Regions from separate parts of the Oceanisphaera sp. IT1-181 genome, predicted to be linked through region 3. Evidence: predicted binding sites of a transcription regulator. Region 3 holds the regulator's gene; each other region holds the start of a gene.
What was found. Region 3 encodes sigma-54, which starts transcription at its own class of promoters, with help from an activator protein. Its sites were predicted from a motif close to TGGCACNGTTTTNGCTT; they were not measured.

Region 1: a site for sigma-54 is predicted at 1,083-1,099, ahead of R0134_RS10285 (flagellar hook-length control protein FliK). Genes of this name have one in related genera too.
Region 2: a site for sigma-54 is predicted at 1,325-1,341, ahead of fliE (flagellar hook-basal body complex protein FliE). Genes of this name have one in related genera too.
Region 4: a site for sigma-54 is predicted at 1,081-1,097, ahead of R0134_RS10510 (flagellar assembly protein T N-terminal domain-containing protein). Genes of this name have one in related genera too.

Annotation. Positions count from the first base shown of each region.
Region 1 is NZ_CP136856.1:2,310,500-2,312,703, reverse strand. Features, by position in the region: gene fliJ (flagellar export protein FliJ) at 355-801, shown strand; gene R0134_RS10285 (flagellar hook-length control protein FliK) at 1,196-2,204, shown strand, end outside.
Region 2 is NZ_CP136856.1:2,317,552-2,319,755, reverse strand. Features, by position in the region: gene R0134_RS10320 (sigma-54 dependent transcriptional regulator) at 1-384, shown strand, start outside; gene fliE (flagellar hook-basal body complex protein FliE) at 1,397-1,711, shown strand; gene fliF (flagellar basal-body MS-ring/collar protein FliF) at 1,723-2,204, shown strand, end outside.
Region 3 is NZ_CP136856.1:3,042,711-3,044,914, reverse strand. Features, by position in the region: gene ptsN (PTS IIA-like nitrogen regulatory protein PtsN) at 1-346, opposite strand, end outside; gene hpf (ribosome hibernation promoting factor) at 349-636, opposite strand; gene R0134_RS13510 (RNA polymerase factor sigma-54) at 660-2,093, opposite strand.
Region 4 is NZ_CP136856.1:2,359,879-2,362,082, reverse strand. Features, by position in the region: gene R0134_RS10510 (flagellar assembly protein T N-terminal domain-containing protein) at 1-1,013, opposite strand, end outside; gene R0134_RS10505 (FlgO family outer membrane protein) at 1,358-2,107, shown strand; gene R0134_RS10500 (LPP20 family lipoprotein) at 2,097-2,204, shown strand, end outside.

The DNA of each region.
Region 1 (2,204 bases), 730 kb from region 3:
TTATTTTTCCGCTTCACCCTTCGCATGGATAAGGCTACCTGATTACCCACAAAGCTCAGCCATGTTTCAGAGAACTCAGCACCAATGAATTCAATAGGTGACAGGTAGGCACCGCCTCTTCGGTGAAGAATATGAGGCTCAGTTTGGTATTTCGACCTTGTAGGGGCCCGTCTCTTCGGCGAAGAGGACTTCGGCCCGGTTTGGTGTTTGGGTTTAAATCTAAACCTCAGTAACAGCCAGCAGAGCTGGCCTGCCGAAGTCCTCTTTATTAAAGAGACGGGGCAGCTACAAAGAACAAACCGAAACAGGGTGCGTTATGGCTGAGGTTCATACGTAATCAGGTAAGGCTAAGCAATGAGCAGAGCACTGCATTTATTACTCGAACAATTAGATAATAAAGAGCGCCAAGCTTCGGCGGAGCTCTCGGCTGCGCAATTACAATTGCAGCAATTAGCGCAGCAGCAGCAAATGCTGAGCCAATATCAGCGCAACTACAGTGAAGACTTTCAAAAGCGCGGTCGTGAAGGCTTAAGCGCCAATCAATTTAGTCACTTTCAAGGCTTTATCAATAAGCTAGAAGCCGCCCAAGAGCAGCAAGTAGACGGGCTCAGCAATGCTAGAGCGCAAGTTGAACAAACTCGCACCGCTTGGATGGCGGTGCGCGCCCGCAAGCAAGCTATAGAAACCCTGCTTGAGCGCGAAGCTGAGCGGCAGCAAAAAGAAAGCGACAAGCAAGAACAAAAGATGCTCGACGAACTCACCCTGCATCGCTTCTATAGCCAAAAGAATGCTCAAAGATAGTGGTAGTGCCCAATAAAAGACATTTACCTGTAGAAGCCGCTTCAGCCGGCTGGCCCAGCTTTGCTGGGCTTTAAAAGCATATTTCTACCGATGAAAGCGCCGAGCTACGAGGTTCAATGTTTTTGGTGTTTGATGTTTAAGTGTTGCTGCACAACACCGGCCAGCTAAAGCGGCCTCTACAAAAGCCAAAGCGCAACACTGTCCGCGTGCAAAATTTTTCACCATTCACCATTCACCATTCACCCTTCACCATTATTGCGCGTAGCGCTGCCCTTACATCTTGGTTCATTTCTTGCATTGATCTGGCATTAGTCTTGGGTTGCTTGGGTGTGGCACGAGATAAAGCATTTTTGGCTGACGATTAAGCCGCAGGATTGATGGGGAACATTTTAATATGACCATGAATATAATGTCGGTAAGCATGCCTTCTGGCTCAGAGCTGGGCGGCTCAGCTGTGGGTAAAGCCAGCACTGCGGGTCAAGCCTCAGGCGCGGGCAAGAATGCAGAGGCTGCTAACGGCGGCCTGTTTGCTGAAGTGTTTTCAAAAGAGTCTGAAAGTCAGTCCTCATCATCGACCCAAAGCGCTGCTGCGAAAGATAAGTCAGTTAATAGTCAGTCAGAAAATTTAGCAGAGCAGTCGGCGCCGCAGGTTATTGCTAAGGCGGATGAGCAAGGTGAAGCCGATGCTCAACCTGACGCTAAGAGCCAAGCCGATACCGGCGCAGCTACAGCGAACACGGCTATAACTACTAAAGCTGCAGCTACTGAAGCTAAAACGAGCAAAACCGACGCTCAAGCTCAGCCTGAACAAGCTGCAGATGGTGAAGAAGATCTTGCGTCAGCTTGGGCACAGCCTGCCTTCGCTACTCTCAATCTTGCCCCTGAGTTGCATGCATCCAAGGTCGAGCCCATTCCCGCCATTCCCGCCAATGCCGATAATAAGCTCACAGAGAATAAAGCCAGTGAAAAAGCGGCACTAAGCACTCAGAACAGTGCTCAAGTTAACGCTCAGGCCAGTACTCTGCTCGAGTCTGAAAGCGATACTGCAGCTAATAATGAAATAAAAAGCGAAACTAAAAGCGCAGCGGCAACGGGGCAAGGTGGCAGAGTTTTGCCGCCTGAGTCTGCAACTTCTTCTGCTCAAATAGCCGTGAACGCCGATCAAGCCAGCGTAAAATCACCGCTTGTGGGCGATGCGGCTAAGGCTTCAGCCGCCGCTCAGAGCTCAGATAAAGTGACAGCGAATGAAGCAAAAGTCGCAGCCGATATAGCAGCCAAAGCCCCTGTTGCAGCTAACCAAGCCGCCGTGCCAGCGAACAACGCTGCTTTATCGGCAGGGGCGGGTAACAGCGCAGAGCCAACAGAAGACGCAGCCAAAGCAACCGATAAGCCAGCGAGCGTTA
Region 2 (2,204 bases), 730 kb from region 3:
AACGTGCGCGAGCTAGGTAACGTTATTCAGCGGGCCTTAATTTTGGCGCAAAATGATGTGATTGAAGCACAAGATATCTTGTTGGATGAGTTGCTAGCGCCTGCGGCTATGCCTTTGAGTGCAAACCCCAGTGTGCCGGTTGTAGAGTTAACGATTAATGAGGCGAGCAGTGGTTATGCGGCTTGCGACTCTGCGGGCGAAGTGAATAAAGCGACGGCTACGGATTTAAGCCAAGAGTTAGCCAGCCAAGAACAGCAAATTATTTGGCAGACGCTGCAAGAACATGGCGGCAGTCGCCAACAAGTAGCCGAACAGTTAGGCATTAGCCCACGTACTCTGCGTTATAAGCTGGCGCGCATGCGCGAAGCGGGCATGGAGGTTTGAGGGCAGCGCTTAATTTTTAATGTTGAATGTTGAATGTGATTTTGGAAGGTGGCTCAGTGTAGGTAAATTGTTTACTCGGTTTTGTTTTAGGTTTGTATTTAATCTATCCAGCTACGCTGGCCCCGTGAACAAGTTGCGGGCTACAAGAGACATCTGGTTTTGTAGGCGAACACTTGTTCTCGCATTACGCCGCAGGCGGAACCTGTTTAAAATACAGCCACCAGAAGTACCAAAGCAGGTCCGGTATGACGGCAAAAATAAACCTGAAGAGCACTCCCTCCGCCGTCTTCCTGACGCACGTCAGGATCTCGCACTTATGCCGTCATCCTGATGACCATCAGGATCTAGTTTTGGGTTTTAGCGCTAAGAACGAGATACCGTGGCGAGCACGGTATGACGGCAGTAGGGGCTGTGTTTTTTGTGTGGCCGTTGGCCGCTCCGCGGTCGATGTCGGGTTATGTAGATACTCTGTTGTGATGCGCCCTTGTTCATTGCGAGCGTAGCGCGGCAATCCATACTACAGCGGCGCGGTACCTAACCATGGATTGCCGTGTCGTTGCACTCCTCGCAAGGACCAAGGTTATGGTTTGGCTCTGGCCTTTTGTAGGGTGGCCGTATCTTCGGCGAAGAGGACTTCGCCATGGTTTGGTGTCTTGTTTAAAAACAGCCAGCTATGCTGGCCCGGCGAACAAGTTGCCGGCTACAAGTTCAGAAGTCTACCGAAGCCCAGAAACACTATCCGCAAAGAAGTGCCGACTACAGAGTATGTTTTGTTATAGCAGTCATCCTGATGGCCATCAGTAAGACGGCTTAAAACATAAACACCGTTCTGGTCCTGCGTCTTACCGTCTCACACCTTACTCCTCACAGCGCAGCCCTGTGTTTTCTACCCCATAGACTATATACTGGCCACTTGCTGTAATTCTTCGCCTGTACTAGGTGGCACTAAGATTGCATGAGTATGTCTATATGTGATGATTACCTTCCCCTATTGATTCAGGAGCCAAGGCAGATGGATATTCAAGCGACCGGCTTATTATCAGAAATGCAGGCCATGCGCAGTGAGCTGCAACCGCTGGCGGCACCCAGCGCACTGGCACCACAACAGGACTTTGCGGCTTTGCTTAGCCAAGCGGTAAACAGTGTTAATGGCTTGCAGAAAAGTACCGATGATTTGCGTACCCGCTTTGAAATGGGTGATGAATCTGTGAGCCTAGAAAACGTGATGATCTCATCGCAAAAATCCAGCATTGCCTTTGACGCCACCGTGCAGGTGCGCAACAAAGTGGTAGAAGCCTATAAAACCATTATGAATATGCCGGTATGAGGATGTAATTGGTGGCTGATAATCCGTTGGTGAATTCCGACAAAACCGCACTGACCACCACAGATGCCAATTCGCTCGAGGCGGATGAGCAAAAGAGTACCCCGCTGGCTCTGTTGGGTAATACCGACATTTTGCGACAGGTTATTATCATGTTGGCGCTGGCCATTTGTTTGGCGCTGGCGGTGTTTCTGTTGCTGTGGGGCAAAGAGCCGGAGATGCGCCCTTTGGGCATGTACAACAATCAAGAACTGATTGAAACCCTTGATTATTTAGATAGCCAAAAAGTCGATTATAAGATTGAAGGCAATACGGTATTGGTGCGCGCAGACCGTTTCTCAGACATACAACTCAATTTACGTCGTTCAGGCCTGCAACAAGCACCGCCTGAGGGCGACTCTATTCTTTTATCTGACCCGGGTTTTGGTATTAGCCAACGCTTAGAGCGTGAGCGCTTAAACTTAAGCCGTGAGCGTCAATTATCCCGCGTTATTGA
Region 3 (2,204 bases):
GGGTTTTGAGGTGTTGTTTGCACTCTTGCTCAGGGACCAGCAAGGCAAAAACCAGGCTAACCGGCTGGTTATCGATGGCATCAAACTCTACCGGCTCGGCAAAGGTAAGCAGCACGGCCGTGGCTTGATTGTCATTGCTAATGCGGCCATGAGGAATGGCAATACCGTTACCTATACCCGTACTGCCCATTTTTTCCCGTGCCAAAAGGCAGTCAAACAATTGTTGACTGCTGATGTTGAGGTGTTGGGCTGCGAGTTCACTGATAATTTCCAGCGCCCGTTTTTTGCTTGTGCAGGGGATGGCACTACGCGTGCAATCTCTGCTTAATATATCGGCGACTTCCATAGTTATTTTTGCTTTAGCTTCTCTTTGTGTTTAATAACTTGGCGATCGAGTTTGTCAAACAAACCGTCGATGGCAGCGTACATGTCATCTTGCTGACAAGTGGCAAAAATTTCACCTCCACTCAGATTAATTTTGGCTTCGGCAATTTGCTGCAGTTTTTCCAACGTCAGTACCACGTGCACTATGGTGATATTATCGAAATGACGTTCCAGCTTGGCGAATTTGCTGTGCACATAGTCACGTAATGAGTCTGTGATATTTACATGGTGGCCAGTCAGATTTATTTGCATAAAGTCTTCCTTATTGGTTCACCTTACAACAGGCGTTTGCGCTGATTGGAAGGGGGGATGGCCAACGACTCACGATACTTGGCTATGGTCCGTCTGGCCACCTGTATCCCCTGTTCGGCTAATAATTGCGCGATTTTACTGTCGCTCAATGGCTTAACCGGATTTTCTGCCCCGACTAATTTCTTAATAAAGGCACGAATCGCCGTAGAAGAGCATTCTCCGCCACTTTCGGTGGCCACATGGCTAGAGAAAAAATATTTTAACTCAAACACACCCTTGGGCGAATGCAGAAATTTTTGAGTAGTGACGCGGGAAATAGTCGATTCGTGCATCTCAACCACTTCCGCTACCTGATTGAGCACCATGGGTTTCATGGCCTCGGCTCCGTACTCAAAGAATGCCTGTTGTTGGTCGACAATACAATTAGCAACCTTGAGCAAGGTCTCATTTCTGCTTTCTAAACTTTTGATAAACCACTTAGCATCTTGGGTATGTTGGCGAATAAACTGGCCATCGCTGCCTTGCTTGCTCTGCCCCATGGCCGCATAGGTTTGATTTAACCGCACCTTGGGCAGCGCCTCCATATTAAGCTCAGCTTTCCACACCCCTTGCTGCTTGGTGACCACTACATCGGGAATGACATACTCAGAGTTGTGTTGCAGCAAGTTATTGCCAGGGCGAGGTTCAAGTTGCTGAATTAAGGCCAATACATCTCTGAGCTCATCTTCTTTAAGCTTGGTCAGGCGCTGCAGGGTGCGATAGTCGCGATTACCGAGCAAGTCCATGTGCTGCTCAATCAGCAGCTGTGCTTCAGTTAACCAAGGCGTTGCGGCGGGCAGGGCTTCCAGCTGAATACGCAAACACTCTTGTACGCTGCGTGCCGCCACGCCTAACGGATCAAAGTGCTGAATACGTTTCAGTACCGCCTCTATTTCGTCCGCTTCTATATGCTGCTCGCCACCGCTCACAGAGGCCAAAATGCCGTCTATATCTAAACTTAAATAACCGGCCTCATCGATGGCATCGATAATGGCCAAGGCGATGGCTTGGTCGGTTTCGCTAAAGGGCGTGAGCTGCATCTGCCACAGCAGATAATCTTGCAGCGTCTCGGTGGTTTCGCCTTGATAGACGGTGTCTTCCACGCCAGCGGGCAAGCCGCCGGTGCCACTGGTACCCGCCGAGGCGGTATAAATATCATCCCACTGAGTGTCCATGGGCATCTCGTCAGACAAGGTATGCTGTTCCATGGCTTTGTCGGTGGCCAGTTGCTCGTCTGGGCTGCTGGGCAGCGGATCGAGTTCAGCGTCGTCATACTCGTGCTCTTCGGCTTCTTCTTGCTCGAGCAGGGGATTATTTTCTAGCGCCAATTGAATTTCTTGCTGCAGCTCCAGCGTCGACAGCTGCAAGAGGCGAATGGCCTGTTGCAGCTGCGGCGTCATGGTCAGCTGCTGGCCCATACGTAATTGAAGCGTTGGCTTTAACAAAGAAAAATTCCTCCCAAAAGTCCTTCCATATCCATCAAAAGTCCTTTTATCTCAAGCGCACAGGAGGTTAGCTGCATCGCTATG
Region 4 (2,204 bases), 680 kb from region 3:
GGTTGCAGTTGGCGTCTGTGGATCAAGGTAAAGCGGTCACCGGGTTGAATACCCGCGTCACGGCCGAGATCCATTAAAATACCCTCGTCGGATTGCTGCAAGATATGGCCAATGGCCTTCATGCAAGACTGCGCGTTAATGATATCCCGAGTAATACGCTGCAACAGTTGGTCGGCGGCTTGGCCATAAGTCGACTGCCAAAAGCTTTGTTGCTGCACATTCACCACATCATGCTTTTTAAAGGACCAAGGCGCTTCTACGCGGTATTGCTGTTGTAATAATCGCTCGCCGGTAAAGCTGTCTTCTAAGGTGACGGACAATACAAACTGACGGGGCTGCTCTTTAAAGCGCCATTGCACCCAATCACCGTCTTCCATGCTGATGTCGTTCAGCACGCCGCTGAGCAGTAATCGTGATTGTTGTTTTTGCGCTAATACGTCACTGCCTTTACGCAAGCCTTGGCTGCGGGGCAGTTGGGTATCGGTAGTAATTTGATAGGGCAGTTGCGTCATCAAATTGACGTTCGGCGTTAGGTGCTGAGCCAAACGGGCGGCGGTGGCGTTGCCTAATTCATAAATTTGGCCAAATCGACCTTGATCCGGATGCTGAATCGCAAAGCTAGTGAGGCTAATACCCGGACGATAACGACTGGCACACTTGGCTTGCACTTGTTGCGGGTTGGGCCAAATGTCGGCCCGCACGGTTAGCCATAAGCGGCCTTGAGCACTGCGCTCGTTTAGGATCACATAGTCCATTAGCTCGCCTTGGGCGGCAATGTCGAGTTGCTGGCCAGAGAGCGCGCCGTTAGTGACCGATTGCACCGTAGTAATGGACGCGCCGGCTTGCAATAGGGCATCGGTAAGCGCTTGCTCGAGCGCTTGTTGGCGCGCGGTTTCTGCACCTTGGCTCAGCAATGCCGAGCCTTCCGCTTGATACCAATCGGCATTGGCCGCAAACGGCAGTGCCAGCGGCAACAGCAAACACAATGAGGGCAAAAGGGCTTTTATTGACACGGTCGCATCCTGAGTAACACCGAGGCCAGCATTAAGTTGGCGCGGTGATCAATTGTTGGCAAGGATTATGCAAAAACCTTGCCTAATAAGTACAGTAAAAGGCGGCTTAGCTGTTAATGACGTTTTAACACTGGTTTTGGTTAGGGTTTATGGGTATATCTAGCCGCTCGATATAGACGCCGCGGTAATAACGGCAGTTTTTTGCCGCTTGTCTTGTTTTAGATTAATCGCTTTTGTTTGCAGCCTGTTGGTGAGTGAGCGAACAGCCTTAACCGTAAAGTTTGCCGTCGCTTGGCCGATAGCTTAACCAGTCGACAAGTGTCATTTATTTAATGGGAGTCATGATGAGTAAACCTCTTTTTCTGCTGGTGGTACTGGGGCTAACGGCCTGTACTTCCTCAGGAGAGCAGCAGTTTGATGCTAATAATCATTATCTGCCCCACGATCATGCATCCCACTATATTAATCGCAAGCCTCTGGGGCCTTTAGTGCAGCCAGAGGTGTCGCCGCGCCACAGCCAAGATGGAGTGCCGATGCGCATGAGTGCAGGCACCCGCAGTGCTTATTTACCGCAGGCGGGGCCGTCTTTGGTGGGCGGGCAAACCCAGCTGCAACAGCATATGTCGGCTTTGGCTTATCGTTTGGTGTCCAGTGCGCACAAGTTGAATACTCAGTCGGGCATTGCCGTGAGCGGCTTTGTGGATCAGCAAGATTATAACAGCCAAGATGACTTTAGCCGTTTGTTGTCTGAAACCATGATGTTTCAACTCAATCAATATGGCTTGCGGGTAGTGGACTTTAAAACCTTGCCTTTTATCCGTATTACGCCAGAAGGCGACATTACTACCAGTCGTGATTATCGCCAGCTAAGTGGCCGCATCAATGCGCAGTATTTGGTACACGGCACTGTGAGTGAAACCACCGGCGGGCGGTTAGTGAACGCACGTTTGGTGTCGATGGCCGATAATAGCTTGGTTGCCAGCGCCCAACAGTTTATTCCTGAATATCTAGTCGCCAGCATGCTTAAAGCCCAAGGCCCGGAGCCCAGAGTGCAAGTAATTACGCCTGAATATAGGAGCCGTTATGCTAAGTAAGCGCGGGTTATTAATGTGCTTAATGCTATGGCCCTTAATGGCCTGCAGCACTCAACAGGGCGGCCCTAAAGCGGCTAAAAATCATATCTATGCGGTG